2 regions of the Pseudoalteromonas sp. A22 genome follow, and region 2 is predicted to be linked to the other one. Evidence: predicted binding sites of a transcription regulator. Region 2 holds the regulator's gene; the other holds the start of a gene.
The links. Region 2 encodes LexA, which represses DNA repair genes until DNA is damaged. Its sites were predicted from a motif close to TACTGTATNNNNATACAGTA; they were not measured.
Positions count from the first base shown of each region.

Region 1 (16,070 bases), 1.2 Mb from region 2:
TGCTAAATAGCTACTAAGAGAAACCTGTACTTGCTCAAGCGGGCTATTCAAGCTGTCTGCAATCGCAAGCATCGCGGGGAGATACAAGTCGATAGCCAAAGGCGTTATCGCGACAATACTAGCCAGTAATGGCAAGAGTATTGCTGGGAGTGTTGATGACTTCATAGGTTGGTATTGTTACCTTATTAATGTTAAGCAGAATAAATACACCAATCAGAGACGCTTTATATGGAGATGGAACTCGGTGCACTAGAGTAGAGCAACGAAAAGACGGCGTTTTGATCAGCAGAAGTTCATGAAAAATTTTTTATATTGTACTAAGTTAGTCTCGTTAAGTGACGAAATTGCGGTAAACTTAGAGAAACTTAAGTTATAAAATAAGAAAAGGAACAAGTTATGAAAAAACTGGTTCTCGCGATAGCTGTGGCAGCAACGCTTGCTGGCTGCAAAACATCGCCTACCGGACGCACTCAGTTAGCACTCTATTCCGAGCAGCAAATGGACCAAATGGGTGTTGCAAGCTTTGAACAAATGAAGCAAGAGCAAAAAGTCGATACTGATGCTAAAACCAATCGCTATGTTAAGTGTATTGCAAATGCCTTGATAGCACAACTCCCAACAAACTACGCAAACCAGCAATGGGAAGTTGTGGTCTTTGAAGATGACTCTGCCAATGCATTTGCGCTACCCGGCGGTAAAATCGGGGTTCATACGGGGATTCTCAAAGTTGCAGAAAACCAAGATCAACTTGCGGCGGTGATGGGTCATGAAGTAGGGCACGTTATTGCTGAACACGCTAATGAGCGCGTATCGCAAAACAGTGTGTTGCAGTTTGGTCTGCAAGCAGGTGCGGCGGTGCTTGAAATGAATAATATCGAATATCGCAATGCCATTATGCAGGGATTAGGTCTTGGTGCGCAGTATGGTGTGGCACTGCCATTTAGCCGCTCTCATGAAAGCGAAGCGGACGTTATCGGCTTAGATCTAATGGCTAAGGCTGGCTTTAATCCTGAAGGCTCGGTTGCGCTTTGGCAAAATATGGCGAAAATGAGCGAACAGCGTCCACCAGAATTTATGTCGACGCACCCTGCGCCTGAAAATCGAATTAAGCAATTACAAGCAAACATGACAACTGCCCAAGCAACCGCTAACAAAGCGCGTACGGGTGGTTTTGCACCAAGCTGTAAACGCTAATTTCTCAAAACACCAATTACCCTTCAGTTAAGTGTAATTGGTGTTGCCTTCCGTTTCACACATCAGCATAAATAGCCGTAACTCTAGCTCAAGTTGATGATAGTGGGGCTCCATATGCTTGAATCAAGGCTGCTTGCTAAACAGTTGTACTAGAGTGAGATTCAGTAATAGCTATCGAGTACTCCGCTATTTAACTTCGATGAGTCAAGTTTGGTAGCGCATTCTTTATGAAGGATGAGAGTTTTAAAGTGAGCCATCACGTTTATAAATTGAGCTAAATTGGGCGTAAATTCGGCTCAGGTAATAAGCGTTATGTAGTTATAACCCTCAGTTTGCGACAGTCAAACTTATCTAGTTCTTGGTAATCACACTCATTCAAATAAATATCAAAATTTGATTTTTATTTGTAAATTTGACCTTTTAATTCTAGTTGAGTTAGGTATACACGCATTTCAAACTCTAGCTGATGGTAGTTAGGGAGCATATGCTGGCACAATTGATAAAATGCCTTATCGTGTTGCTTTATTCTGATGTGGGCTAACTCATGAACAACAATCATCTCTAAAAACACCTCAGGTGCTGTTTTGAAAATATCACTAATTCGTATTTCATTTTTACTCTTTAACTTATTTCCCTGAACTCTTGAAATAAATGTATGCAAGCCCAGAGCGTTATTTACAGCATGGATTTTTTTATCGTAAATAACTTTACTTAATGGAGAGGACTTCCGTAAGTGAGTGTTCTTTAAATTTATGACATATTCACGAAGCAATTTATCGTTTTTAATATCATGCACTTTGGGGTGCTTCTTAAGTAAAAATTGACCTAGTGTATCTTGCTCAATCATCGTTCTGACTTGATCTTGCACTTCAAGTGAGTATGACGATAGATACTTTAACGGAGCTAATTTTACTTTTGAAGATGGCATTCTTTGTGTTTTTAAGCTTAGAAAGATGAATAAAGAAAATTGTACCTTACTTATTTTTATTCTGATAGTGACAACAGCTAATCGCTGAGCTCTCGATAGCGTTATCTTATTGTTGAGTATAAGGTCAAAAAATTTAATCTTTATTTTTATTTCAGACACAAACGAAAGTTCATGATTTTATTTCTTATGAGCTAAACAGTTAGTGATGTTGACCCACAATCGTTATACATAAGTTGACAACATTTAGCTGAAAAGTCGGTTGTTAGGAATGTCGCACATCCTTTTCTTTGAAATATGCAAGCTCATGTACAACCAGTACTTCCAGTAGCGCTTAAAGCGCTTGCTTTAGCTGATTGGTGAAACTCATATAAGGCTTTTTCGTTTTGTAATTGATGGCCGAGAGGATACTTACGTTCGAGTACGATTTAATTTGCCCCGAGGTAATAAGTTGTTCAACTTACGATTGAATGGTGTCTGGGTAATGAAAAAAATAGCGAGTGAAATCCCATGTGGTTACTTCTAGAACAAATCATGTCGAGCAGTATAATGTATTAAAAAACAAACACGAATAGTTTCAAGAAGAGCTTGATGTATCAGGCAGGTTGTTTATGTGGCCAACTTGAGCTGCAAATTATCGGTAAAATTAACGATATTATCCACTGCCACTGTTCATTGTGTCGTAAGCCTATCGTTACTGCATATGCGACTAATGGATTTGTAAATACCTATGAATTGAACGTGGTAAAAGAGGCTGAAAACATGAAGTATTTTAAATTGGACGTAAACGTGATTTTTGTGCGCACTGTGCATCACCTCTGTTTAGTTCCAATGACGACTTACCAGACAAATTCAGATTACGATTAGGTATATCAGACTCGGATATCGACCTATGTCTCACAACTTTGTTACCAGCAAAGCGAATTTGGAAGGTCTCGATGCGAGCTTACCTCACTACGAAGAATTTGAGCCAAGTCGTGCTAAATAGCTAACTGAAAAATGTACGTATTGAGTGTTAAAAGTGGCGCAAGAGACACGCTTGCGCCACTTTTAGAAGGCATTATTACGCAATGAGTTAGTTACCAGCAGGTGCAACAGCAATTTGGTCTTGACAGCCTTCTGAAAAACAACAAACATGATCACCAGATATTCCACCAGCAATTTTTCGAGTAGCGTTGTTAGGTAATGTTTGCTTGTTTTCTGAAAGCGCTTTTAATTTCTTTTTGTTTAATTTTATCATTTATAATTTCCTTTTTGTAAATAAGCAGGGTTGCTTGTATGTGTTTCTATTCACTGAACAAGCTAGTATATTTTACACTTGGTTGCAAGCTATTGTGAAAGTTCACAAAAAACTATTTTGTTGAGGTTGTTGTTCAGCGGGGAATAAACCCAATGTGATGTCCTTCCTTTGTAGGTCATTTATAAATTGCTTGGCTAGTATGGGGGCATCATAATTATCCGCGGTATGGAAAAACACATAGGGTGTTTTCCCTTCATCCAACCAGTGATTTATCTTGGCGAGCCAAGGGCGGTAAAAGGCGCGATTGGCTTCTAAGTCTGAACAACCAACATAACGTATCATTGGTGAGTTACTAGTTGCTATCACATGTAATGGCACTCTCGGCTTTTTTTGTTGAGCATCAATGATCGCTTGGGTGTTTGCAGGTTCGCTGAATAAAGGTCGTGTGTCCATCATGATGCGGTTGTAACTATTTGCCATTAAAAATTGGTTAAAACGTCGTTCGTTATCCGACTTGTCGAAAAACCCTAAATGACGTACCTCGATGCCTAGTTGCAGCTCTTTAGGTAATAATGAACAAAAGTCGATTATTTTTGGCAAATGTTCTGGACCGCATGCTTTAGGCAGCTGTAGCATCACCATCCCCAGTTTGTCGAAAATAGGTTCAAATAGCTGCAACCAATGGCTTATGCCTTGCTGACAGTTTTGCAGCGCCATTTCATGGGAAAAGCGCTTAGGAATTTTAAAGGTGAAACGAAAGTGCTCAGGCACATCATTTCGCCACTTTTCAATGGTGTTAGGTTTGGGATCAGCATAAAAGCTGGTGTTGCCTTCAACAGAGTTGAATATTTGCCCATATTCTTGGAGCATTCTATTGCTTTGGCAGTGAGTCGTAAAAAAGCGTCCTTTCCAGTGAGCTGAACTCCACTGTGGGCAGCCAAGGTATAACATAATTGAGCTTGTTTCGTTTAAATGGTGGTGTCAGTGTAATAAAGTTCACGAAATTTAGAAACAAAACGGGATCAAGGATGACATCAAGTCGGGTATTTTTATATAATCGCCGATAATTTTTCATATTAATGCCAGTTACCGCTTGGTGTAACTGAGAGACAGGAAAACTATGCGCTCAATATATTGCGGAAACTTAAACAAAAGCCACGTTGATCAAGAAGTAGAACTATGCGGTTGGATCAATAAACGTCGTGACCTTGGCGGCCTAATCTTTGTCGATTTAAGAGATAGAGAAGGACTTGTGCAAGTGGTATTCGATCCTGAAGTGGAAGGCTTAATGGATAAAGCGAATACGTTGCGCCAAGAGTTCTGTGTTCAGATCAAAGGTGTTGTCCGTGCGCGTCCTGAAAGCCAAGTTAACAAAGACATGGCAACGGGTGAAGTTGAGATCTTAGGTACTGGCTTAACCATTATCAACCGTTCAGAACCATTACCGCTTGACTTCAATCAGCAAAACTCTGAAGAGCGTCGTCTTAAATACCGTTATTTAGACCTACGCCGTCTAGAAATGAGCGATCGCATTAAGATGCGTGCTAAAGCGAGTAGCTTTGTGCGTCGTTTCTTGGATGAAAATGCATTCTTAGACATTGAAACGCCAGTACTAACTAAAGCAACACCTGAAGGCGCGCGCGACTATCTAGTACCAAGTCGTGTTCACAAAGGCAGTTTCTATGCGCTACCGCAGTCGCCGCAGCTATTTAAGCAGCTACTAATGATGTCTGGTTTTGACCGTTACTATCAAATCGTAAAGTGTTTCCGTGATGAAGACTTACGTGCCGATCGCCAGCCAGAGTTCACTCAAATAGATATCGAAACCTCATTTATGAGCTCAGATCAAGTTCGTGGCGTGACAGAAAAAATGATCCGTGAAATGTGGCAGTCTTTCCTAGACGTTGATTTGGGTGAGTTCCCTGTGATGCCATACAGCGAAGCGATGAGCAAATATGGTTCAGATAAACCAGACCTACGTAACCCGCTTGAGCTTATCGACGTTGCAGACATCGTAAAAGATGTTGAATTTAAAGTACTAAGCGGCCCTGCGAACGACGAAAAAGGTCGTGTTGCAGTACTGTCAGTACCAGGTGGCGCACAACTTTCACGTAAGCAAATCGATGAATACACTAAGTTTGTAGGTATTTACGGTGCGAAAGGCCTTGCATGGATGAAAGTGAATGACCGTGAGGCGGGTATCGAAGGCGTACAGTCACCAATCGCTAAGTTCTTGAATGAAGAAGTGATCAATGCACTGCTTGAACGCACAGGTGCAAACACAGGTGACATTATTCTATTCGGCGCAGACAAGCGTAATACTGTAAACGAAGCCATGGGCGCGCTACGTCTGAAGATTGGTCTTGATTTAGAAATCACTGATCTAACTAAATGGGCACCACTTTGGGTTGTTGACTTCCCGATGTTTGAAGAAGACGACGAAGGTAACTTACACGCGGTACACCACCCGTTTACTGCGCCTAAAGGCGTAAGTGCTGCGGACCTTGAAGCAAATCCAGCAGGTACACTTTCTGATGCATACGATATGGTACTTAACGGCTACGAAGTCGGTGGCGGTTCGGTTCGTATTCACAACAACGAAATGCAACAAGCGGCGTTCAGGATCCTAGGTATTGAAGAGTCTGAGCAGCAAGAGAAGTTTGGTTTCTTACTCGATGCTCTGAAGTATGGCACGCCTCCGCACGCAGGTTTGGCATTCGGTCTTGACCGTTTAGTGATGTTACTGTGTGGCACTGACAACATCCGTGACGTTATTGCGTTCCCGAAAACAACGCAAGCGTCGTGCTTGATGACTGATGCGCCAAGCCCTGCAAACCCAGATGCGCTAAAAGAGCTTGCTATCTCAATAGAAAAGCAGTTAGTAGAGCAAGGTGAAGGCGAGTAAGTTCGTCAACCAGATATAAAAGAGGCGACTTAGGTCGCCTTTTTTGATCAGATGAACTAGCTTATAACTGGTAATCTATACAGTATTTTGGCATTATAACCAAAAAACCAAGAGACGATGCGTTTGGCTGTCATTTTAGGAATTGATCCAGGGTCAAGATTTACAGGCTATGGTGTGATTGCTCACCAAGGTGCAAAGTTCCAATATTTGGGGAGCGGTTGCATTAAAGTTGGTGAACATGACTTTCCCACTCGATTAAAAATGATCTATCAAGGGATCACACAGCTCATAGAGCAGTTTTCGCCGAGCGACTTTGCGATTGAGCAAGTGTTCGTTGCGCATAATCCAAGTTCAGCCTTAAAACTTGGTCAAGCGCGAGGTGCGGCTATAGTTGCCGCGACCATGCAGTCAGTGGTTGTGAGTGAATATTCGGCAAGGCAAGTTAAACAAGCCGTTGCGGGTACCGGTGGTGCAGACAAAGCCCAAGTACAGGAAATGGTAAAGCGCATATTAAAGCTGCCTGGCACACCCCAAGCTGATGCTGCAGATGCGTTGGCGGTGGCGATTTGTCACGCGCACTCAAGGCAAAACTTAATAAAAATGGCAGGCGCAGCGCGTAAAACCGTAAGAGGAAGGTTGAGATAACCATGATAGGAAAATTAAGCGGAACACTGTTAGAAAAGCAGCCACCAGAGATATTAATTGATGTTGCAGGTGTAGGTTATGAAGTGCAAATGCCTATGACTTGTTTTTATGAATTACCGAGCGTGGGCGAGCCGGTTTCAGTATTTACTCACTTTGTAGTACGTGAAGATGCGCAGTTACTGTTTGGTTTTAATACCAAGATCGCACGTGCATTGTTTAGAACGTTAATTAAAGCGAACGGAGTCGGTCCAAAACTCGGACTTGCGATTTTGTCGGGCATGTCGGCAGAGCAATTTGTTAGCTGCGTGAATCATGGCGATGCAACGACTTTGGTTAAGATCCCAGGAGTTGGTAAAAAGACCGCTGAGCGCCTAGTGCTTGAAATGAAAGATAAGCTAAAAGACTTTGGCAATGACTTACTCACACCGTTTAGCGATGCCGCTGTACTTGCGCCGCAAGAGCATCCGACGGTAAGTGATACCCCAGCAGATGAAGCGATTGCAGCCTTAATGGCATTAGGGTATAAACAAGTTCAAGCACAAAAAGCGGTAAAAGCCGTAAACAGAGAAGGCATGACGACCGAGAGTATCATTAAAGACGCTCTTAAATCGATGATGTAACTATGATTGAAGCAGATAGATTAATTGAACCTGAGATCCAAGGTAATGAAGATTTAGTGGATAGGGCGATTAGACCTAAATTACTAAATGATTATACTGGTCAGCCACATGTCAAAAAGCAAATGGAAATTTTTATTGCGGCGGCACGTTCAAGACAGGAAGCCTTAGATCACTTGCTGATATTTGGTCCGCCAGGTTTAGGTAAAACCACGCTTGCAAACATTGTCGCAAACGAGCTTGAGGTTAATATTAAAACTACCTCAGGACCTGTGCTTGAAAAAGCAGGGGATTTAGCCGCATTACTCACTAACCTTGAAGAAGGGGATGTGTTATTTATTGATGAGATCCATCGTTTAAGCCCTCAGGTGGAAGAAATTCTCTATCCTGCTATGGAAGACTACCAATTAGACATCATGATTGGTGAAGGCCCAGCTGCACGCTCGATTAAACTGGATTTACCGCCTTTTACTTTGGTTGGCGCAACGACACGTGCCGGCTCATTAACCTCACCATTAAGAGACCGTTTTGGTATTGTGCAGCGCTTGGAGTTTTACTCGGTTGCGGACTTGTCTTCGATTGTGACTCGCTCAGCGTATCATTTAAATCTAGAGATCAGCGAGTCGGGCGCAACTGAAGTGGCGCGTCGAGCGCGCGGTACACCACGAATAGCAAATCGTTTACTACGCAGGGTAAGAGACTTTGCTGAAGTGAAGGGCGATGGCTCTATCACTGAAGAGATTGCGCACTTAGCGCTGGATATGGTCGATGTTGATAAATGTGGCTTCGATTATATGGACCGCAAATATCTGCTAGCAATCATTGAAAAGTTTACCGGTGGCCCGGTTGGTCTGGATAACCTTGCTGCGGCAATTGGAGAAGAAAAAGAAACCATCGAAGATGTGATAGAACCATTTTTGATCCAACAAGGCTTTATTCAACGCACGCCAAGAGGGCGTATTGTCTCTGACAAAGCCTATATGCATTTTGAGCTAAGCAAGCCAGAATGATCTAAGTTGGGTAACGAACAGCTTTATTCTTCATAATAGCCGAGTATTCACTCGGCTATTTCATTTCTACACTCACTTATTGCAAATCGCGTTTGCACAAATCCATTATTTTGTGTCAGCTAAATTCAAGCAAGATCCATCACTGCTGAGGTAACTTACCTGTGTGGGTTATATGTTGCTTAAACAATTTGTAGATTGCCTCGTCTTTTAAGCCAAACACTAAATAAAAACCGCAAAATGACCGAGTGTTAAAGAAAGCGTGGAGCGTAATGTTGAGCTTGTGCCAAATTTCAGGCAAAAAAAAGCCCGCAAATAATGCGGGCAAAACAACAAGTTGAAGGAAGTAATCCAGGGAACAAGATGAGTTACTTTGGGTTTTATCCACAAAATGCGTCATCTAAGCAATACGAAAAATCAGAATCCTATTGCAAGTAACTGTGCTTTGCTGAAACTTCAGCTGCTCGCTCAGTACAGGGTGTATATTAAAGAGGTTTTGATTTTTCATCAAACTAGAAAAATTCTTTTTTCAGATAAAAAAAACTAATATCAAAGTTTTTGCTAAGGTTAAAAAGTGAGCTTAAATGTGGTGAAGTATTCATGTAAGTTTATGTAAAATATGGTTTTGTATGTTAAATGCGCAAAATGTAAATATTAGATAATCTGTTGTTAATTGGTAAGACCAATCTGTTTTTTGAGGTTTTATTCTCTATTTGTGCATAAAACTCCTATTTTATGCAGTTTTGGGCCATATTTAGAGGCTGTGATGGAGATTGTCGAATTTGCTTAAGTTTGGGTAAAGCAAAGGGAGTTACACTGTTTTGCTCTATTTATCGTCAAATACAATGAATTCGCAGTATTGAGATTGTAAGGTATTTGTAGTGTGGTTAAACTAGCTGAACCTTTTGGTAGTAAATCTAGTCTATCTCTAGATATTGCTCGGTAGAGCGCAAGAATATAAATGGCTACCATTGCCGAAACACTTTTGGGAGTATAATAACGTGGAATCGGGACTAAATTTTGTCGATCTAATTTTAAAAGCCAGCTTTTTGGTACAACTTGTTATGTTGACCCTGGTGGGATTGTCTATTGCTTCTTGGGCAATTATTTTTCAACGTAAAACTGTCATTTCTCAAGCCCAAAGCCAATCAAAGAATTTCGAGCAAAAATTTTGGTCCGGTATGGATCTTAGCAAACTCTATAATGAAATAGCTGCAAGGACTGGTAGCGCGTCAGGACTAGAAGCGCTATTTGTATCCGGCTTTAAAGAGTTTGCAAAGCATAAAAAAGGCAATATCCAATCTCCTTCAATTGTTGTTGAAGGTACTCACCGTTCAATGCGTGTCGCGCTTTCTCGTGAAATTGAAAAGTTAGAATCAAGCCTTTCTTTTTTAGCAACAGTTGGCTCTATCAGTCCTTACATCGGTCTATTTGGTACCGTTTGGGGGATCATGAATGCTTTCATCGCGCTTGGCGAAGTGAAACAAGCGACACTGCAAATGGTTGCACCAGGTATTGCTGAGGCGTTGATTGCAACAGCCATGGGTCTGTTTGCGGCAATTCCAGCGGTTATGGCGTATAACCGATTTGCTAAAAATGTAGAAAAGCTAGAAACTCAGTACATTAACTTTATGGAAGAGTTCGCTAATATCCTTTATCGTCAGGCTGCAACACAAGTAGAGGCAAAACAAAATGTATCAGCGTAAGAAACGTCGTCCCGTCGCGGAGATCAACGTCGTTCCTTATATTGATGTTATGTTGGTGCTGTTGATCATCTTTATGGCAACGGCTCCACTTATCCAACACGGCGTAAAAGTAGACTTACCCCAGATGGAAGAGTCTGAATTGGTTGAAACCAAAGACTCGCCACCGATTATTGCCACCATTGATGCTGAAGGTCGCTATTTTGTGACTGTTGGTACGGACCCTGAAGCACCAATGGATGCAGTAGAAGTAGCTGCGGTGATTAAACTTAAGTTAGAACAAAATCCAGATACCCCTGTAATGATTAAAGGTTCAGGCAGAGTGTCGTATCAAGAAGTACTTTATTTAATGGACTTCTTGAAAAAAGCGGGTGTTCCTTCTGTTGGCCTAATGACTAAATCATTTGAGGATGAGTAATGAGTTCATTATCTAGCAGCGTAGTTAAGTCAGTATTGCTTCATGGTGCAATTGGCGGCCTGCTATTTGCTACGGCAAATTTTCAAGTTGATACACCCACTGTGATGGAAGTCACCTTAAATCCACAGCAAAAAGATCAAAAGCCTGAAAGGGCGGTTTCTGCTGTGTCGGTTGATCAGCAAGCGGTTGAGAAAAAGATTGCGGATTTAAAAAAGCGTGAAGAAGAAAAGCAAGCTGCTGAAGATCGCCGTATTCGCGATCTTGAGCGACGTGCGCAGCAAGCTAGAAAAGACCGCGAAGCCGAAGCACGGCGCATTAAAAAGCTGGAGCAAGAGCGTCAAGCTAAGTTGGAAGAGACTCGCCAAGCTGAGGCGCAAGCCAAACGCGCTCGCGAAATTGAGAAAAAACAACGTGAGCAGGCTGATAAAGCGAGAGCTGAAAAAGCCGCTGCGGAAGAAGCTGCTAAAAAGGCTGCAGCTCAGCGCCAAGCTGAGGAAGATCGCTTAAGAAAAGCTGAAGAGGCGAGGAAACGTCGCGAAGCTGAGGAAAAACGAAAAGCGGAAGAAGCCGAGCGTCAACGTCAAAAGGCACTTGAAGAACAAATGCTGCGTGATCAGCTTGCTAAGGAACAGGCAGCAAGAGCGAAGATCCGGCAACAGCAAGTATTGAGTGAAGTGGATAAGTTTAAAGCACTTATCATGCAACGCATTCAAGCTAACTTGCTTATCGATGAAACGATGAAAGGTAAACAATGCCGAGTAAACATTCGTCTCGCCTTTAACGGCCTTGTGACGCATGTAGAGTCATTGGGTGGCGACAAGCTAGTTTGTGAAGCTGCTATCCGTGCTGTGAAAATGGCTGATACTTTACCTGTTTCTAAAGATAAAGACGTGTTTGAACAGCTTAAGAATATCAATTTAACAATTAAACCAAATTTTTAAAGGACGAACATGCTAAAGAAGTTCACAACCTTATTGCTGGTTTTTACTCTGGGTGTATCACAGTTTGCGCAAGCCGCACTTGAAATTGTGATAACAGAAGGGGTAGACAGTGCCAGACCCATCGCAATTGTACCATTTAAATATAATGGCACTGGTGAAATGCCGTCGAGTTTAAGTGACGTTATTTCTGCAGACTTGATGCGCAGCGGTAAATTTAAGCCCGTTGCTGAGGCTGACATGCCTCAATTACCTACAACTGACTCAGAAATCGACTACGCTGCATGGGTCGATGCGGGGGTTGAAGCGGTAGTTGTAGGCACAGTGACCCAGCAATCTGCTGGACGCTACTTGGTAAAGTATGAACTGATTGACGTGATCAGAGCACAGCTTACTGGTGGTGAAACTCGCATTATGTCAAATGGTCGCTTAATGCAAAGCGACGACCATGTGCTTGAAGGACGCCAAAGTATTGTTAGCAGTACGGGCTTTAGAAACTATGCGCACCAAATCAGCGATGTAGTATATGAAGCCTTAACGGGTGAAAGAGGCGCATTTAGAACTAAGATTGCCTACGTCATCGTACGTGATGGCCAAGATAAGCCATACCAATTGGTTGTTGCCGATTATGACGGTTACAACGAGCAGGTGTTATTGCGCTCCAAAGAGCCGTTAATGTCTCCTGCATGGTCGCCGGATGCAAACAAACTTGCGTACGTGACTTTTGAAAATCGCCAATCGCAAATTTACATTCAAGATATTTACACTGGAAAACGCGAACTTGTCACAAGTCACCCTGGTATTAATGGCGCACCACAGTTTTCTCCTGATGGAACTAAATTACTTGCAGTACTCTCTAAGGACTCAGGTGGTGCGACAGAAGTATATCTAATTGACCTGAAAACTCGTCAAGAAACACGCTTAACTCGTCATCGTAGTATAGATACTGAGCCTTCTTGGCATCCAAACGGTCAAGAAATTGTGTATACATCTGAAAGGGGTGGTAATGCTCAGATTTATAAGTTAAATTTAAAAACTGGTAGGTCTAAGCGAGTTACGTTCGACGGCGACATGAACTTAGCAGGTTCGATCACGCCAGATGGTAAACGTCTGATTATGGTTAACCGTACGCTGGGCCGTTACCACATTGCGAAAAAAGAATTAGATTCCGGGCTGTTTCAAGTGCTAACTCGTACGAGACTAGATGAGTCTCCGAGTATTGCACCAAATGGTTCGATGATAATATACAGCACCTTGCACAATAATAAGCAGGTATTGGCATTGGTGTCTATGGATGGTCGTTTCAAGGCAAGGTTACCTGTCTTGGACGGTCAAGTTAAGGCACCAGCCTGGTCGCCGTTTTTACAGTAATTTTGCTGGTTAGATTTATAAAGATATAGGAATATACTCGATGCAACTTAACAAAACTCTAAAAGCCTTAATGGTCGCGTTGCCAGTGATGACACTTGCAGCATGTAGCTCATCTTCAAGTGTTGATGAGGGCGCGGCTAGCGAAAGCAACCAAGCGGCAACCACACAAGACAACACTGTTGATGTAAACACTATGTCTCGCGAGAAATCTGCGGAAGAAAAACTACGTGAGAAATATGAAGCCCTACGTCAAGAACAGATCGTTTACTTCGATTTTGATAAATCTACTATTCAGAGCAAATATGCTGAACTACTTCAAGCGCACGCTGATTTCCTAGTGAAAAACCCAAGCGTGAAAGTACTTGTTGAAGGTCACGCTGATGAGCGTGGTACGCCAGAGTACAACATCGCACTAGGTGAGAGCCGTGGTAAATCAGTGGCTAAATACCTTCAAAGCCTTGGTGTTTCTGACAGCCAAATCTCTGTAGTGAGCTATGGTGAAGAAAAACCAATGATTAAGTCACGTACAGAAGAAGCGTTCGCTAAGAACCGTCGCGCGGTATTAGTGTACTAAGAAAGAGTTATTATGAAGCCGAATACTATTTTGGCAGCATTCTTACTCATGAGCGGGAGCGCCCAAGTTTGGGCTGCTCCCGCTCCTGTTTCAGAAGCTGCAAATTCAAATCAAACACTAGAAGAACGTGTCTCTCAACTTGAGAGTATGATGAGAACCCGCAATTTGCTACAGGCTGAGTTACAGCAACAGCTTAATCTTTTGCAAGAAGAAGTAAGCCAAGTGCGCGGTGTGACAGAAGAGCAGAGCTATAAGCTTGAAAAAGTGTTACAACGTCAACGTGAGTTGTATCAAGAGATTGAAAATCGCGTTAGTCAAGCTTATGACCAGTCACAATCCACTGCAGCTGCGGTAACGCCTGATGTTACGCCAGAGCAAGCATTCAGCAGTAATCTGTCTGAGAATGAAGCGTATGACCGTACAGTAAACATGATAATGAAGGATAAGCGCTACGATGCGGCGATCCCTGAGTTTCAAAGTTTCTTACAGCAGTATCCAAATTCAGTGTATGTGCCGAACGCGCATTACTGGTTAGGTCAGCTATTCTTAATAAAATCTGACGATGGTAAAGCTAAGTCTCATTTTGCAACCGTTGTTGATAATTTCCCTGAATCGAATAAACGTCCAGAAGCGATGTTAAAGCTGGGTACTATTTTACATAAACAGGGACAAGCCGCTGAAGCGAAGACACTCCTTAATAAATTGATTAAAGAGTATCCAAGTACGACTCCTGCAAAATTGGCAACAGAGCGTTTAGCGAAGATGTAATTATCACTTTTTGAGCTGAGTGCCTTAAAATTAGGCGCTTAGTCATAAAAAGTGAAAAAAACTAGCTATTTCAGTTGCACTCAAAATTTAAATAAGTATTATAAGCGCCCGCAGCAGGCGATTGGTAACAAAAAACTGCTGCGTTAAGTGGGTCATTAGCTCAGTTGGTAGAGCAGTGGACTTTTAATCCATTGGTCGATGGTTCGAGTCCATCATGACCCACCACTTTACAAGCTTTAGAATTCATATTTGAGCGGGTCATTAGCTCAGTTGGTAGAGCAGTGGACTTTTAATCCATTGGTCGATGGTTCGAGTCCATCATGACCCACCACTTTATAAGCTTGCGAATTCGATTTTGAGCGGGTCATTAGCTCAGTTGGTAGAGCAGTGGACTTTTAATCCATTGGTCGATGGTTCGAGTCCATCATGACCCACCACTTACAAGCATACGAATTCGATTTTGAGCGGGTCATTAGCTCAGTTGGTAGAGCAGTGGACTTTTAATCCATTGGTCGATGGTTCGAGTCCATCATGACCCACCACTTACAAGCACATGAATTCAATTTTGAGCGGGTCATTAGCTCAGTTGGTAGAGCAGTGGACTTTTAATCCATTGGTCGATGGTTCGAGTCCATCATGACCCACCACTTACAAGCACATGAATTCAATTTTGAGCGGGTCATTAGCTCAGTTGGTAGAGCAGTGGACTTTTAATCCATTGGTCGATGGTTCGAGTCCATCATGACCCACCACTTACAAGCATACGAATTCGATTTTGAGCAGGTCATTAGCTCAGTTGGGTGAAAAAAGACTGAAGCAACGCTTCGCAGCTTTTTGAACGCGAGTCAGGACGACGAGCCGGAACACCTCTTCAGGATGAATCAATGGCACTTTTAATGCTTGAGCGGGTCATTAGCTCAGTTGGTAGAGCAGTGGACTTTTAATCCATTGGTCGATGGTTCGAGTCCATCATGACCCACCACTTACAAGCATATGAATTCGATTTTGAGCGGGTCATTAGCTCAGTTGGTAGAGCAGTGGACTTTTAATCCATTGGTCGATGGTTCGAGTCCATCATGACCCACCACTTACAAGCATACGAATTCAATTCTGAGCAAGTCATTAGCTCAGTTGGGTGAAAAAAGACCGAAGCAAGGCTTCGCAGCTTTTTGAACGCGAGTCAGGACGACTAAGCGGAACACCTCTTCAGGACGAATCAATGGCACTTATAATTCTTGAGCGGGTCATTAGCTCAGTTGGTAGAGCAGTGGACTTTTAATCCATTGGTCGATGGTTCGAGTCCATCATGACCCACCATCCTCTTATTCTTCATATATTATTCAAAATACTTTCTTAAACTCGCCATTTTGAACTAAACATTCGCTAGGATTACCCCTGTATTTTTCGTATAATTCTACCTAATTATGCAATGTGGACTAGTGGTCGAGAAATGAGTCTAGCTGAACGTATTATGCCGGAAGATTATATCTTCCCTCCAAAACCTGCCCCTCTTACCGTTGAAGAAAAAGCAGAGTATAAAGCGCGTATCAAAGCGCTATTAGTTGAAAAAAATGCGGTACTGGTTGCCCATTATTATACTGATCCTGAGATCCAAGCACTTGCTGAAGAAACTGGCGGTTGTGTTGCTGATTCATTAGAAATGGCACGATTTGGCGCTAAGCAAGAAGACAAAGACATGATCATCGTCGCCGGCGTGCGCTTTATGGGCGAAACGGCAAAAATATTAACACCGCACAAAACCGTT
Region 1 covers NZ_CP047238.1:2,517,392-2,533,461, reverse strand. The annotation lists gene GSF04_RS16140 (Bcr/CflA family multidrug efflux MFS transporter) at 1-165, opposite strand, end outside; gene GSF04_RS16135 (M48 family metallopeptidase) at 397-1,194, shown strand; gene GSF04_RS16130 (YgjP-like metallopeptidase domain-containing protein) at 1,595-2,122, opposite strand; partial or broken gene GSF04_RS16125 (GFA family protein) at 2,711-3,107, shown strand; gene GSF04_RS16120 (hypothetical protein) at 3,195-3,359, opposite strand; gene GSF04_RS16115 (DUF72 domain-containing protein) at 3,462-4,229, opposite strand; gene aspS (aspartate--tRNA ligase) at 4,480-6,264, shown strand; gene ruvC (crossover junction endodeoxyribonuclease RuvC) at 6,388-6,909, shown strand; gene ruvA (Holliday junction branch migration protein RuvA) at 6,912-7,529, shown strand; gene ruvB (Holliday junction branch migration DNA helicase RuvB) at 7,532-8,536, shown strand; gene tolQ (protein TolQ) at 9,535-10,239, shown strand; gene tolR (protein TolR) at 10,226-10,654, shown strand; gene tolA (cell envelope integrity protein TolA) at 10,654-11,595, shown strand; gene tolB (Tol-Pal system beta propeller repeat protein TolB) at 11,605-12,963, shown strand; gene pal (peptidoglycan-associated lipoprotein Pal) at 13,004-13,537, shown strand; gene ybgF (tol-pal system protein YbgF) at 13,550-14,305, shown strand; tRNA gene GSF04_RS16060 (tRNA-Lys) at 14,455-14,530, shown strand; tRNA gene GSF04_RS16055 (tRNA-Lys) at 14,561-14,636, shown strand; tRNA gene GSF04_RS16050 (tRNA-Lys) at 14,667-14,742, shown strand; tRNA gene GSF04_RS16045 (tRNA-Lys) at 14,772-14,847, shown strand; tRNA gene GSF04_RS16040 (tRNA-Lys) at 14,877-14,952, shown strand; tRNA gene GSF04_RS16035 (tRNA-Lys) at 14,982-15,057, shown strand; tRNA gene GSF04_RS16030 (tRNA-Lys) at 15,212-15,287, shown strand; tRNA gene GSF04_RS16025 (tRNA-Lys) at 15,317-15,392, shown strand; tRNA gene GSF04_RS16020 (tRNA-Lys) at 15,547-15,622, shown strand; gene nadA (quinolinate synthase NadA) at 15,756-16,070, shown strand, end outside.
Region 1: the regulator LexA is predicted to act here: its motif matches at 6,330-6,349, upstream of ruvC (crossover junction endodeoxyribonuclease RuvC).

Region 2 (16,070 bases):
AATTGAGAGGGGCTGCTCCTAGTACGAGAGGACCGGAGTGGACGAACCGCTGGTGTTCGGGTTGTGATGCCAATTGCATTGCCCGGTAGCTACGTTCGGAACTGATAACCGCTGAAAGCATCTAAGCGGGAAGCAGGCCTCGAGATGAGTTCTCACTTTGACTTAGAGTCAACTGAAGGGCCGTTGAAGACTACAACGTTGATAGGCGAGATGTGGAAGTGCTGTGAGGCATTAAGCTAACTCGTACTAATTACCCGTGAGGCTTAACCATACAACGCCAAAGTGGTTTATAAGCGACAGAAGTTAATAGACTAAAGTAGACAAAAGAATTTAATAGCTTTTTCCGGATTTACATTGATGAGGGAGACTTCATTGATGAACAGAATTTCCTGGTGACTATAGCGTTTTGGACCCACCTGACCCCATGCCGAACTCAGAAGTGAAACAAAACAGCGTCGATGATAGTGTGGATTACCCATGTGAAAGTAGAACATCGCCAGGGCCAAATAAGAGAAACCCGTTGCAGCAATGTGACGGGTTTTTTGCTATGTGTGATTTGAAAACCTCGCGAGATGAACTCGCTCCCACTCCCACCACAGTATCAGCATAGTGCAACATGGTAGGTGGTGGTTAATCAGCCCTAAATCTTAATAATCTATTTCTTATTGCGTAGAGTCGTAGGTTATGCTCTGAGGCACAGACTTCACTTCTTGTTTAATGGTGCTCTAATTAATGCTATTAGCAAATACACTTAAAATATGTCGAATAAAGAAACATTTGCGATTTTTTTTGAGCTGTATATACTTACAGTAAATAAACCACTGTATGGAACACCAGTTAATGCGTCCTCTAACAAAACGACAAGAACAAATCTTTGAATTAATAAAAGTATTCATAAAAGATACTGGCATGCCTCCAACTCGTGCTGAAATAGCTGATGCTTTGGGTTTTAAGAGTGCAAATGCAGCGGAAGAGCATCTTAAGGCGCTTGCGAAAAAGGGAGTTATCGAAATGGTCCCAGGCGCAAGCCGAGGGATTCGACTTGTAGAGGATGAATCCGAACAACTTGGTTTACCTATTATTGGCCGTGTTGCTGCTGGTGAGCCTATTCTGGCAGAGCAACATGTAGAGAGCCACTGTAATGTAGATGCGAGTTTTTTTAAACCTAATGCTGATTACCTTTTAAGAGTTAATGGTATGAGCATGAAGGATATTGGCATTATGGATGGTGATCTACTAGCTGTTCACAGCACTCAGGTGGCTGAAAATGGCCAAGTGATAGTGGCTCGCGTAGAAGAGGACGTGACAGTTAAACGCTTTGAAAAGAAAGGGAAGAAAGTTTTATTGCATGCTGAGAATGAAGAATTTAAAGCGATTGAAGTGGATCTAGAGCATCAAAATTTCTCCATTGAAGGGTTAGCTGTCGGCGTTATCCGAAGTGCTGACTGGATGTAGTTTATGAGAGCGAGTGTAGCGTTAAATATAAAGTTGCGCTTGCTTTAACTATATTTTGTTTAAAAAGTGATAATTAACTTTTCTAACTATGTGAAAGTAGGATGATTATAGTGACTTTAATCATTTAGTAATATTTTTAGTTTTCTGATCTTTATACACTATTTTTCATCATTCTTTGTTTTACCCCCTATAGTTCCCAGTTTTGATTCTAAAGTCGGTCTTCTCGAAAATCTTGCAATTTGTTTGTTTTTTGACTAATTGGTTAATAGTCGTGCAGTAAGTCTATGTACAAATAGACAATATGACAGTCATCCAATAATAACAAAAGACAACCACGAGTTGTCTTGAAGGAGACGTCAAATGAAAATTTGTCGATTAGTTGTAGCATTCATCGCAGTGCTAATCGCCATGCCCTCACTTGCTAACAGCGCTTACAATATGAGGCAAGGTGTTACAGACATTAGTCATCAAGTGTATGAGCTTCACATGACCATATTTCTAATATGTTGCGTCATTGGGGTTATTGTATTCGGGATTATGTTTTGGGCGCTTATAAAACACAGAAAGTCAAAAGGCGTTGTTGCAGCGCAATTTCATGAAAGCACCAAAGTGGAAATACTTTGGACAGCAATTCCTTTCCTGATACTCATTGGTATGGCAATACCAGCCACAAAAACGCTTATTGCTATGGAAGACACGAGTAAAGCTGATCTGACCATTAAGGTCACAGGCTCTCAGTGGAAATGGCACTATGAGTATATGGGGCATGATGTTGAATTCTATTCTTTGCTCTCTACTCCGAAAGATGAAATTAGTGATCTCAAAGAAAAAAATGAAAATTACCTGCTTGAAGTTGATAAGCATTTAGTTATTCCCACCGATAGGAAAGTTCGCTTTTTGATGACCTCAGATGATGTCATCCATTCTTGGTGGGTGCCCGATTTTGCGGTGAAGAAGGATGCCAATCCAGGCTTTATAAATGAGGCATGGACAAAGGTAAACGATGAAGGAATTTACAGAGGCCAATGTGCTGAATTATGTGGCAAAGATCATGGCTTTATGCCTGTCGTTGTCGAGGCCGTAAGTCCCGATAAATTTGATAGTTGGCTCAACGATGCTAAAGCTGAAAAAGCAAAAGCAGAGGCTGAGTCACAAGCAGTTGCCCAACAAACCCTTTCGAAAGAAGAGTTAATGGAGGTTGGTGAACAAACTTACATGGCTTATTGCGCAGCTTGCCATCAACCAACCGGGCTTGGGCTACCAGGTGTCTTCCCTGCAATGAAAGGGAGTAAAGTCGTCACTGGAGATATTAAAGCTCATATAGATATTCTACTTTTAGGTCGCCCAGGAACTGCGATGCAATCTTTCGCAAAGCAATTAACAATCAAGCAGATAGCGGGGGTTATCACCTATAAAAGAAATAGTTGGGGTAATGACACCGGCGATGTTATTCAGCCAAGCCAAATACAGCGTGAGATAGATGCATTAGAGGAGGGTAAGTAATGAGTGCCATCGTAGAAGAACATTCACACCATACAGCTCCAAAAGGCTTAAAGCGCTGGCTGTTTACCACTAATCATAAAGACATTGGAACTCTGTATTTATTGTTCTCACTAACCATGTTTTTAATTGGTGGTGCTATGGCTATGGTGATCCGAGCCGAGCTTTTCCAACCTGGGTTACAGCTTGTAGATCCGCATTTTTTTAATCAAATGACGACAGTACATGGACTAATAATGGTATTTGGCGCAGTAATGCCCGCATTTACTGGTCTTGCCAACTGGATGATCCCAATGATGATTGGTGCTCCTGATATGGCGTTACCGAGAATGAATAACTGGAGTTTTTGGATACTCCCCTTTGCATTTGCAATTTTACTGATGTCGTTATTTTTGGAAGGCGGCGGGCCTGCTTTCGGTTGGACTTTTTATGCGCCACTATCTACAACGTACAGCAATGACAATACTGCATTTTTTGTTTTTGCGATCCATATAATGGGCATTAGCTCTATTATGGGTGCTATCAACGTTATCGTGACCATCGTCAATCTTAGAGCTCCAGGTATGACATGGATGAAGTTGCCTTTATTTGTCTGGACTTGGCTGATAACTGCATTTCTTCTGATTGCTGTTATGCCCGTACTCGCTGGCGCTGTGACTATGGTATTGACTGATAAGTTCTTTGGAACGAGCTTTTTTGATGCAGCAGGTGGTGGTGATCCTGTTATGTTCCAGCATATATTCTGGTTCTTTGGTCATCCTGAAGTGTACATCATGATATTACCTGCCTTCGGCATAATCTCTACGATAGTACCGACATTTTCAAGAAAGAAACTGTTTGGCTATGCATCAATGGTTTATGCAACCGCTTCAATTGCTCTGTTGTCGTTCGTCGTTTGGGCTCATCATATGTTTACTACGGGCATGCCTTTAGCTGGTGAGTTGTTTTTTATGTATGCAACTATGCTCATATCAGTGCCTACTGGCGTTAAGGTTTTTAATTGGGTAGCTACAATGTGGCGAGGTGCTATTAGTTTTGAGGTGCCCATGCTTTTTGCCATTGCGTTTATCGTACTTTTCACAATTGGCGGATTTTCCGGTTTGATGTTAGCAATTACGCCTGCAGATTTCCAATATCACGATACCTACTTCGTTGTCGCGCATTTCCATTACGTGTTAGTTACGGGAGCTATATTCTCAATAATGGCCGCCGCATATTATTGGTTACCAAAGTGGACAGGGTACATGTTTGATATCAAATTGGCTAAATTTCACTTTTGGCTCTCCTTGGTTAGTGTGAACGTACTGTTCTTCCCAATGCACTTTGTTGGTCTTGCTGGCATGCCAAGGCGGATCCCTGATTATGCTCTACAGTTCGCTGATTTCAACGCGATCATTAGTATCGGAGGGTTTGCATTCGGTCTTTCTCAACTGTTGTTTGTTGCAGTGGTTTATAAATGTATAAAAGGTGGAGAGCAGGCCTCTGGGAAAGTATGGGATGGGGCAGAGGGATTAGAGTGGCAAGTACCATCTCCGGCTCCTTATCATACCTTTTCAACGCCACCGGAGATTAAGTAATGCAACATGGACGCCTGCTTAAGAAGCTTATTTTGTTGACGCTAGGTATGTTTGCTTTTGCCTTTGCACTGGTTCCTCTATATGACGTTTTTTGTGATGTCACAGGCCTAAATGGTAAGCCATCCATGGAAATCGCAAAGCAGAGCGAGTCAATTGCGCAAAGTCGACAAGTAGATGTGAGCTTCACAACGCACAGTCAAAGCCAGGCGCCATTTAAGGTCGATGCAGTCGAGCACTCGGTTAGAGTTCAACCCGGTAAGCTAACCGATGTCAAATTCATTGCAAAAAACTTGAGTGATAGTGAGCGTGTGTTGCAAGCGATCCCTTCAGTGTCTCCAGGGAAAGCGGCAAAGTATTTACACAAAATGGCCTGCTTTTGTTTTGATCAGCAACCAATGAAAGGCAAAGAAGAAGTTGAGTTTGTCTTGAGGTTCTATGTAGATACGGAGCTCCCAAGTGATGTTGAGGAACTCACGCTTTCATATACGTTGTTTGATATTACAGAGCGAGTTAGCAAACAAAACAGTGATGGACTGAATATGCTAGCCGCTCGAGAGGAGTTCAAATATGAACCATGAACAAGAAAAATATTATGTGCCTGAGCAAAGTCCATGGCCAATCGTCGGGGCTTTTGCACTTTTCTTTATCGCTGTTGGCGCTGGCTTAACGATTATTCAACTTAAATCAACCAGTAATAGTGGAGTAATGCTACTGCTCGTGGGTATTGCTGTGCTGATCTATATGATTTTTGGTTGGTTCAGGAATGTGATCCAAGAATCTCAAACTGGATTATATTCTGCCCAAATGGATCGTTCGTTCAAGCAAGGAATGGGATGGTTTATCTTTTCCGAAGTTATGTTTTTTGCTGCTTTTTTTGGTGCACTTTTTTATGCACGAATGATAGCTGTGCCGTGGTTAGGCGGTGCAAGTAATAACGCCAGCACCAACGAGGTTTTATGGCCTCAATTTGAAGCTGTATGGCCATTGCTCACAACTCCAGATGGAACTGTCACTCAAGCTATGGGTTGGCAGGGACTTCCGCTGATCAATACGATTATTCTATTAGCATCATCAGTAACGCTTAGCTTTGCCCACGTAGCTTTAGAAAAAGAGCAAAGGGCGAAAGTGAAGGCATTCTTAGGATTAACAGTACTACTTGGCGTCGCATTCTTAACCTTGCAAGTGGAAGAGTATATTCACGCTTATCAAGATCTGGGGCTAACTCTCCAGTCGGGGGTTTACGGTAATACATTCTTTTTACTGACAGGATTTCATGGCTTCCATGTCACACTTGGTGCGGTTATTCTTTTCGTTATATGGATCAGGGTGTTGAAGGGTCACTTTACCGCTAAGAATCACTTTGCTTTTCAAGCTGGGGCTTGGTATTGGCATTTTGTTGATGTTGTTTGGTTGTGCCTGTTTGTATTTGTTTATGTGTTGTAACAACGGGTGAAGAGTGTAGTTTTATAAAGCCAAATTGAGCAGCAAGACAGATTAGAAGTACGACAGCTATTGATGCATAAACTCTTTGTTGCAATAGCCTCGCCATCGACTCTTGTTGCTCTGACTTGAGCATGACTAGCATAGCTCTAAATAGATTTAGAAAAACGAGTAGTAGCAGTACAACAATAATAATTTTAATCATAAGGGGTGTCCGATGGATTTAGGTGCACTTTTTAAAGGTAGATCAAAACCCCCCATATTGGCAGCATTAATCGTTGTTCTTTTATGTGGCTCGCTCTCTTATTGGCAGTGGCAAAGAGCGCAGCAAAAACATGTGTTGCAGCATAAAGTTGAGATTGAAAAATCGCTAGGCTTAGCTAATGAGCAGCCAGCAACATCCCAGCCGCTCACGCAATATGTTAATGCTGAAGTGTCGATTACAGGGAATTTTGTAGGCGATGCGGTTTGGTATCTAGATAATCAAGTCGTGAAAGGCCGAGTCGGTTTTGATGTAATTGGTATTATAAAAATTTCCGAAACTGATGAGTATCTAGCTGTTAATTTAGGTTTTGTGCCACAGCAGGCTAGTCGCGTGCCTACCGTTTTTTCTCTTCCAAGTGACACCGTTTCTCTACCTGTCTATATCAAATCTAGTGCTAGTAAGCGGTTCACCTTAGCTAAGTCTGCGGCTGAGGAGGCAACAAAACAATCTGTGATTCAGTATATTGATGTTGATTACTTATCTGCGGAGTCAGGTAAACCTCTTTTACCTCTAATTGCCTACATGACTAAAAACAGATTTGCAGGGACTGAGCCCCATTATCAACCGGTCGTAATGTCACCGCAAAAACATGAAGCTTATGCTTTACAGTGGTTGCTTATTGCCTTGGCCGCGGTAGTGATTGGCTGGAAACTTTCAAAAAAGGAGAATAAAGATGTCTAAAAGCGCGGCATGGTTTATAGGGCTGTTTATATTCCCCTTACTATTGGCATTTGTTGCCTTGAAGGTCGGCTGGATACCACATAGCACGACTAATCACGGTGAATTTTTAAGTCAGGAGGTTCGCCAATCAGAGCTGGTTTTAGATACTGAGTGGAGTATCGTTTATCAGCGACCAAAGCAGTGTAATAAGCAATGTTCTTTACTACTAGATAGCTTACCTAATTTGTATTTAGCGCTGGGGAAAAACCAGCAGAAAGTATCGCTCGTGGTATTACAAGAGCGAAATGAAAAAGGTATTGAGTACGCTACTTCTTTGCCGATATACCTCAACCAGTTAGATGACAACTATCTCTACCTGGTTGATAAAAAGGGGTTATTTGTACTTAAGTATGCACCAGTAGCAAGCTTAGAAGAAATGCGAAATGTACAAAAAGGGCTACTGAGTGATCTGAAGAAATTATTGAACTACTCTCGTTCAAGTTAGGAGGTAAATATGTCCAAGGTAAGAATAAAAATCGCAATATTTGCCTGTTTCGTCGCAATAACGGTAGTGACACTTGGCGCCTTCACACGTTTAAGTGATGCGGGACTTGGATGTCCAGATTGGCCTGGGTGTTACGGCTTTTTAACAGTACCAAATGAGACTCATGAACTATCTGCGGCTAAAGACAGTTTTCCACATTTAGAAATAGAAGCAGAAAAAGCATGGATTGAAATGATCCATCGCTATTTTGCCAGTTTCCTCGGGTTACTTATTTTGGCACTTGCATGCATAAGGCTGTTCAAGAAGCAAAAAACAAAAAGCCCTAATCGTCACTACTACTTACTGCTATTGCTTGTGTTATTTCAAGGGGCACTTGGGATGTGGACCGTGACGATGAATTTACAGCCAGTCATTGTGATGGGTCATTTACTAGGTGGGTTTAGTATTCTTGCATTGCTGGTGTTATTGGTTTTAAGGCTGAAATACACCACTATTACTGCTAGTGTAACTAGCCTTACCTGTCGTTTATGTTATGTGGCTCTTGGTGTGTTGATTATACAAATTGCGCTAGGTGGATGGCTTGCAGCCAATTATGCTGCTCCACATTGTACAGGGTTGCCGCTATGTGACAATCTTCAACTTTTCTCTTGGCAGAGTTTATTCACACTTCCTGAAGCTTCAGCGACTTATGAGTTTGGTGTTTTGCCATTCGAATCTAGAGTATCTATTCACTTTATCCATCGGATATGGGCAGTTATTACCGTTTTAACGCTACTTGCTGCATGTTGGCCACTCCTTAGAGCTGGTCAAAACCGCTTACTCCGACGCTCAGCACTTGTTGTGTTAACTTTGGTTGCGATACAGGTTTTGGTGGGGGGGCAATCGTACACTTCCAATTTCCTCTGTTGTTAACCTTATTCCATAACTTCATGGCAGCAATGGTGTTATTAGCAATGGTGAAATTGTGTTTCTTTATCAGCCTGACGCAAAAAGTAGGAGTAAAATATGCTTCAATTAACTAGTTTTTCAGAGCTTCAAAAAGCAACTACTTTATTCAAAGCCTACTTTGGCATGTGTAAGTTCAAAGTGGTATGTATGTTGGTTATTACTGCTTGGGTCGGGATGATGTTAGCACCACAAAGTGATAAAACATTATTGGCACAATTAATGAGTTTGTTTGGCATTGGTTTACTTTCAAGTAGTGCAGCAGCTGTAAATCATATCGTGGATAGAGAAATAGATAAAAAGATGGCGCGAACACGAAACCGACCGTTAGCGACAGACTCTGTTTCTGTATCATCAGCGTTAATCTTTGCGACGGGCCTCGCTATTTCTGGGTATGCTCTATTAACTATTTTCGCCAATCAGTTATGTGCGCTACTTACCTTAGCCGCGCTATTCGGTTATGCCGTGGTTTATACGTTATTGTTAAAGCGCGCAACACCTCAAAACATAGTAATTGGGGGGTTAGCAGGAGCGATGCCACCCTTGCTAGGTTGGGTCAGTGAGACTGGTCAGCTTGGTGCAGGACCTTGGTTGTTAGTAATGATCATTTTTGCTTGGACACCTCCCCACTTTTGGGCATTAGCTATTGCTCGTAAACGAGACTACGAAAAAGCCGAAGTCCCCATGTTACCAGTAACGCATGGAAACGAATTTACAAAACTCTGTGTGCTATTTTATACCATCATTTTAACTTTAGTCTGTTTGCTACCTTACCTAGTGGGAATGTCTGGTTGGATCTATTTGTTGGTCTCTGGCATGGCAAATGTCGCTTTTATTTACAAAGCCACCAAGCTTATGAGAACAAATAGTTTAGAGTATGCTATGAGGGTATTTTATTTCTCTATCTGGCATCTTTTGATAGTGTTCATTGCACTCTTTGTGGATAAAGCATTTATATGAAAAAATTTATCTTAATTATCTCTATGTTAATTCTGTTTGGTTGTGGGCCTGCACCAGATGTCTCTGAAAAAGTGGTTTGGTATCCAAAGCCTAAGGACGTGAATGCGTTTGAATTAAGGGATCAATACGGTGAGGTTGTCTCAAACCAAGACTTTACCGGTAAATGGAATTTGCTGTTTTTGGGTTACACCAGCTGTCCCGACGTGTGTCCAATGACGTTGTTGAAATTAACTCACGTATATCAATCCGTAAAAAGCAAAGGTGACTTACAAGTATGGTTTGTATCGGTCGATCCTAACCGAGATACTGAAGAGAAGCGTTTGGCCTACATCAAGCACTTTGATCCTGATTTTAAAGCGGTATCTGCCGAGCATTCGGCTTTATTTCCTTTTGTGAGAGATCTCGGTTTAATCTACGCAATAAATCAGGAACAGACAGAAGAGTATTATGTTGATCATAGTGCGTCTGTAGCATTAATTAACCCAAAAGGTCAGCTTGAGGCTATTTTCAAACCTACACATACAGCTGGAGCTGTCCCTACAATCGATGACAAACTACTTCTCGCTGACCTAGAGAAGATCATCAATTAGTCTTATATCGACACTGGTCGACCCCAGTGTCGTTGTACTATCTTACCTCTAACGCTTTAATTATTTGCGGATTTTTAATCAATCTTTGTGGCATTTTTACCATCACGGTCTAAGCTAATTTTATTACTCATTTTTACAAGGATAGTCTTCAGCTCATGTTGAAACTTCCACCTGAAATGGCGATTAACCATGTGGAAAGCCTGTACCATCAGATTTTCCAGGACTCTATGGAAACATCAGACATCACGATTGATATTAGTGAAGTGCAAAGAGCCGACACAGCATCTATACAACTGCTCTGTGCCGTGCAAAAACACTTGCTCTCGTTAGAACATAAAATTGTATGGCATGGTGAAAGTGACGCTTTAGCGCAGGCGGTAAATGAGTTGGGATTAACCCATTATTTATTCCATAGTATTGAAAATTAAGAGGTGAATATGAAAAAGATTTTAGCTGTGGATGATTCGGCGTCAATGCGCCAAATGGTTGGCTTTACTTTGAAAAAAGCAGGTTTTGATGTCACGGAAGCCAAAGATGGCAGTGAAGCACTATCTATTGCCAAGCAACAAGGGTTCGATGCCGTGATCTCTGATGTAAACATGCCTGTAATGGATGGGATCACACTTATTAAGGAGCTGCGTAGCCTACCCAACTATAAGTTCACCCCTTTACTAATGCTGACCACCGAGTCTGGATTGGATAAAAAAACAGAAGGTAAAGCGGCGGGAGCAACTGGTTGGATAGTGAAACCATTCAACCCTGAACAATTGCTAGCGGTATTGAAAAAAGTCATAAGATAGATACAGAGAGGCGTCGATATGAGTATTGATTTAAGCCAATTTTTTGATGTCTTTTTTGAAGAGAGCTTTGAAGGTCTAGACATCATGGAAGCTGAGCTGCTGAATTTACAGCCAGGCCATGAAGACTCAGAAACGATCAATACTATATTTCGCGCAGCACACAGCATCAAAGGTGGCAGTGGAACATTTGGTTTTACTTCTGTCGCTAACTTCACGCATGTGTTGGAAACCTTACTCGATCAGATCAGGGATGGGCGTCGACAGTTGACCGCTGAACATGTCAATTTGCTGCTCCAATCTGTTGATTGTTTAAGGGCCTTACTAACCGCATTACAAGCCGAAGAAGAGCCAGATCTTTCCAATGCGAATGAGTTGAAAGTTAAATTTGAAGAGATTTTAGGTGGTAAAGAGAGTGTTAGCTCAGATACTGCCGATAGCATACCTCAAGGGCAAGAATCTCAAACCTATCAAATAGACTTTAAACCGCTCCCCCACTTGTTTAAAACCGGTAACGAACCGCTCTATATGTTAAGTGAGCTATCGGAATTGGGGGATTTAGAAACTCATGCGTTTTGTGATGCAATACCTGAAATTGATGACTTCAATCCAGAGGATTGCTACCTCAGTTGGCGGTTATACTTAACAACCAGTCATCCAGAGTCGGCGATTAAAGAAGTATTTGAGTGGGTTGAGGATGATGCTGAAATTTCTATTACCTTATGTGGTGGTTTATTTGAAGATGATGTGAGTGTCTCCACAACGCCAGAACCAGAGAGTGAGAAGAAAGAAACGTCGAGCAACGACACTCAAAATATTGATGTACCAAAAACACCCTCAGCGACAGCGACAAAGGCTAAGCCTGAGGCTAGTAAGAAATCAGCAGAGTCGACTTCGATCCGTGTTGGGATTGATAAAGTAGATTCGCTTATCAATATGGTAGGGGAGTTGGTTATTACCCAAGCTATGTTGACTCAATTAGGCGAGCAAGAACCGACCGAAAATACACTTGCTGCGATGCAAGAAGGCCTCGCTCAATTAGCCCATAATACGCGAGATTTGCAAGAAAATGTAATGCGAATCAGGATGTTACCTATTAGTTTTGTCTTCAGCCGATTTCCTCGCTTAGTAAGAGATACGTCACAGAAGTTGAATAAACAGGTTGAACTAAAGCTGCTAGGAGAGCAAACAGAATTAGATAAAACCGTGATGGAAAAGATTTCCGATCCTATGGTTCATTTAGTAAGAAACTCTTTGGATCATGGCTTAGAAACACCGGAAGACAGAATTAAAGCCGGAAAAGATCCCGTGGGTACGGTGACACTGAATGCTTTCCACCAAGGTGGAAATATTGTGATTGAAATCATGGATGATGGCAGAGGCTTGAATACCGAAAAAATAAAAAGTAAAGCGATTGCCAATGGCCTTATTCAAGCAACTGATGAGCTGACTATTGAAGAGGTTAATGAACTTATTTTTAGGCCTGGATTTTCAACAGCCGATGAAGTGAGTGATATCTCTGGTCGCGGCGTGGGTATGGATGTTGTTCGACGAAATATTCAAGCATTAAACGGCAGCGTTGAAGTGACTTCTGCAAAAGGGGTTGGCTCAACGTTTACAATTAGGTTGCCATTAACGCTGGCCATTCTTGATGGTCAACTGGTTAAAGTTGCAAAGCATACCTACATCATTCCACTTATTTCTATTGTTGAGTCTTTACAAATAGATATTAAAAAAGTGAGCAAAGTAGGTAATGGCTTAGAGGTGCTTCGGTTACGAGATGAATACATACCAATACTAAGGCTATATCAACTATTTAACCATGGTGGTGCAATAGAAGAGTTGGATAAAACACTGTTAGTAGTTGTAGAGAGTGATAATCACAAAGTGGGATTGTTGGTGGATGATTTACTGGCGCAACAACAGGTCGTTATTAAAAGTCTTGAAGCGAATTATCAGAAAGTAAATGGGATCTCAGGGGCGACAATTTTAGGTGATGGCAGAGTCTCTTTAATTGTCGATATTAGTGGTCTTATCAAACTGAGTGGCTTAAAGCGTCCAGGAACTCAAGAGTTATTAGTAGAACAAGAGTTAGATGAGGTGGTGTCATGATCACTGAAAAAGCCTCGATTAATGAACAAGTCATGCTTGCAGACAGAGATGACGATACACAATTTCTCACCTTTATGATGGCGGGCGAAGAGTATGGCATGGATATTCTGGCCGTACAGGAAATAAGAGGGTGGGAAGAAGTCACTGCAATTCCAAATGCTCCTATGTATGTAAACGGTGCGATTAATTTACGTGGCACGATAGTGCCAATCATAGATTTAAGGGTTCGATTCGGCTTACCACAAATCGAATATGGAGCGCTAACCGTGGTTATCGTTGTCTCCGTTGTAATAAAAGAGGCAACAAAAATTATGGGGTTAGTTGTTGATGCGGTGTCTGACGTATACAGCATCAACGAAGAAACAGCGAAGGATGTTCCAGATTTTCAAGACTCGGAAAATAGTCAATTTGTACAAGGACTTGTAAATGTTGGTGAAAAAATGGTCGTACTTTTAAATTTGAAGAAGATATTAGATCTTGAAGTAAAGCAGAATGAGCAATTGGTTGTCGGGGGATAACATGAGCGATCAAGCATTAGCAAGTCAACTCAACAATAGAGTTCTGATTGCGGGTGCCATAATATTTGTGGGCTTGGCAATTAGTGTTCAAATGTTGAATATTAATATGTCTACACAAGCCTATGTGGCGATGGTTATAGCAGCTGTCAGTGTGGTGCTGGCAATTTTACTACTTAAGCAAAGCGCAAACATTCTGCTTTCTAAGTTACAGGATGTTGAGGAAATTGTTCCCGCGATAGAGAGTAAAGATGTTAGCTTACTCAATGCGAGTAATGCATCACGCCAATCATCTTTATACAAAGCGGTTGCTAATTTATTAAATGGTGACGCAGTAGATGGTCAAGACCATAGCCATAGTTTGTTGCTAGCTTTAAAGGTCTGTCAGGCCAATGTTATGCTTGCAGATGCCTCTCTCAACATTGTGTATTTGAACGATTCAGTAACCAGTATGCTGCGTAAAAATCAGGCTAAGTTACAGCAAGAGTTACCTGGTTTTAATGTTGATAGCTTGATTGGTGCCAACATTGATACGTTCCATAAAAACCCTAGCCATCAGAGAGGCATACTCGCTAATTTGACCCGTCCATATGTCACACAAATCAAAGTGGCAGGTTTGACCTTTGATCTTATTGCCACGCCTGTTTTCGATGATGAAGGACAAAGGATCGCGACTTTAGTTGAGTGGAAAGACCTTACAAGAGAATTAGCGTTAGAGAAAAAGCAGGCGGATTTGGCGAGCCACAATGCTCGTATATCGAGCGCGCTGGACGTTTGTCAGGCAAACGTAATGCTAGCGGACGAAGGGTTGAATATTATTTATGTTAATGATTCGGTTGTGCGAATGCTGAGAGACAATCAAACGCAGCTTAGAAAATCATTACCGAACTTTGATGTGGATACACTTGTAGGGCAATGTATTGATGTATTTCATGCAAACCCCAGCCATCAAAGAAACCTGCTTGAGAAACTGAGCGATGTATACAGCACAGATATCAAAGTCGCTGGCTTCACCTTTGGTTTAATTGCGACCCCTGTGTTTGATGATGAGAAAAAGCGGATTGGTACTGTCGTTGAGTGGGACGACAAAACAGAGCGTTTAGTTCGTGAAGAGGAAGAAAAAACTGCCGCAGCTGAAAACTTGCGCGTCCGAAGAGCATTAGACAACGTTTCAACGAATACGATGATAGCAAATGAGCAGTTTGAGATCGTTTACTTGAATCGTGCAGTGAAAGATATGATGAGAAATGCTGAGAGTGATTTAAGGCGTGACCTGCCTAATTTTGATAGTAACCATCTTTTGGGGGCGAATATTGATGTATTCCACCGTAACCCAAGTCACCAACGCAGTATGCTCTCTCGGCTTGAAACCGAGTATAAAACGGAAATTGTTGTCGGCGGAAGAACCTTTGGCCTAGTCGCGAATCCGATATTTGATGGTAATAACGAACGCGTGGGCACTGTTGTCGAATGGGAAGATAGAACCAAAGAAGTCACGATCGAGAAAGAGGTGAATGGCCTAGTTCAGTCGGCTAATGCCGGTAATCTTAGTGTTCGTTTATCAGAAGATGGGAAAGATGGCTTCTACTTACGACTAACCAAAGGGTTAAATAGTTTAGTGTCTACAGTTGATGAAACGGTTACAGATATGGGGGACATGTTAGACGCCTTAGCAACTGGTAATTTAACCAGACGTATTGAAGGCGATTATCGTGGGGCTTATGAAAAGCTGAAAAAAGACGCAAATACTACAGCTGAGAAGTTAACTGAGGTGTTAGGTCGGATCCGTACTTCTGCAAATTTAGTTGCCAGTGGTGCTGATGAAATTTCCCAGGGTAACGCGGATTTGAGTCAGCGAACCGAAGAGCAAGCCTCCTCACTAGAAGAAACTGCTTCTAGCATGGAAGAAATGACGAGCACAGTTAGACAAAATGCAGATAACGCGAAAGTAGCTAATGAGTTGGCCGAAGATACTTGTGACAAGGCGACCAAAGGCGGCGAAGTAGTCACACGCGCAGTTGAAAGCATGTCTGAAATTAATGATTCAAGTAAGAAAATTGCTGACATTATAGGTGTTATTGATGAAATCGCTTTCCAGACAAACCTTTTGGCATTAAACGCAGCCGTTGAAGCTGCTCGGGCCGGAGAGCAAGGTCGAGGCTTTGCTGTGGTTGCTGGTGAAGTGCGCAATCTCGCTCAGCGTTCTGCAGCAGCAGCGAAAGAGATTAAAGATCTAATCAGAGATAGTGTAAGTAAAGTCGAAGATGGCACGTTACTGGTTAATGAATCTGGTGAAACACTAAAAGAAATAGTTGAGTCAGTTAAGCGAGTAACGAACATGATTTCCGACATTGCCGAAGCTTCTATTGAGCAGAGTTCAGGTATTGAGCAGGTTAATAAAGCAGTGTCACAAATGGATGAAATGACGCAGCAAAATGCTGCCTTAGTTGAAGAAGCATCGGCCGCTGGGGAGTCGATGGCTGAGCAAGCAAATGATATGAGAAGATTATTAAACTTCTTCACACTTGATGAACCCTCACATCGTAGTTTAGAAATATCTGAGTCACCGAAGAATTATAAGGCATCAGAAAAACAATTACCAAAACGGACAATGAACTCCAATAAGCCTCCCCAGCAAAACACGAGAAGTAATCAGTTTGCAGATGACTCGGAAGAGTGGGAAGAGTTTTAGGGTTAGGTAATAGATCAATTCCTTAGTGGGGGTTGGCTGAAGGAATACGACGATGCG
Region 2 covers NZ_CP047238.1:3,758,376-3,774,445, reverse strand. The annotation lists rRNA gene GSF04_RS21970 (23S ribosomal RNA) at 1-271, shown strand, start outside; rRNA gene rrf (5S ribosomal RNA) at 389-502, shown strand; gene lexA (transcriptional repressor LexA) at 841-1,455, shown strand; gene coxB (cytochrome c oxidase subunit II) at 1,816-2,958, shown strand; gene ctaD (cytochrome c oxidase subunit I) at 2,958-4,532, shown strand; gene GSF04_RS21945 (cytochrome c oxidase assembly protein) at 4,532-5,110, shown strand; gene GSF04_RS21940 (cytochrome c oxidase subunit 3) at 5,100-5,975, shown strand; gene GSF04_RS21930 (SURF1 family protein) at 6,190-6,918, shown strand; gene GSF04_RS21925 (hypothetical protein) at 6,911-7,402, shown strand; partial or broken gene GSF04_RS21920 (COX15/CtaA family protein) at 7,412-8,424, shown strand; gene cyoE (heme o synthase) at 8,408-9,307, shown strand; gene GSF04_RS21910 (SCO family protein) at 9,304-9,897, shown strand; gene GSF04_RS21905 (STAS domain-containing protein) at 10,053-10,325, shown strand; gene GSF04_RS21900 (response regulator) at 10,335-10,697, shown strand; gene GSF04_RS21895 (chemotaxis protein CheA) at 10,716-12,806, shown strand; gene GSF04_RS21890 (chemotaxis protein CheW) at 12,803-13,324, shown strand; gene GSF04_RS21885 (methyl-accepting chemotaxis protein) at 13,326-16,013, shown strand; gene GSF04_RS21880 (protein-glutamate O-methyltransferase CheR) at 16,066-16,070, shown strand, end outside.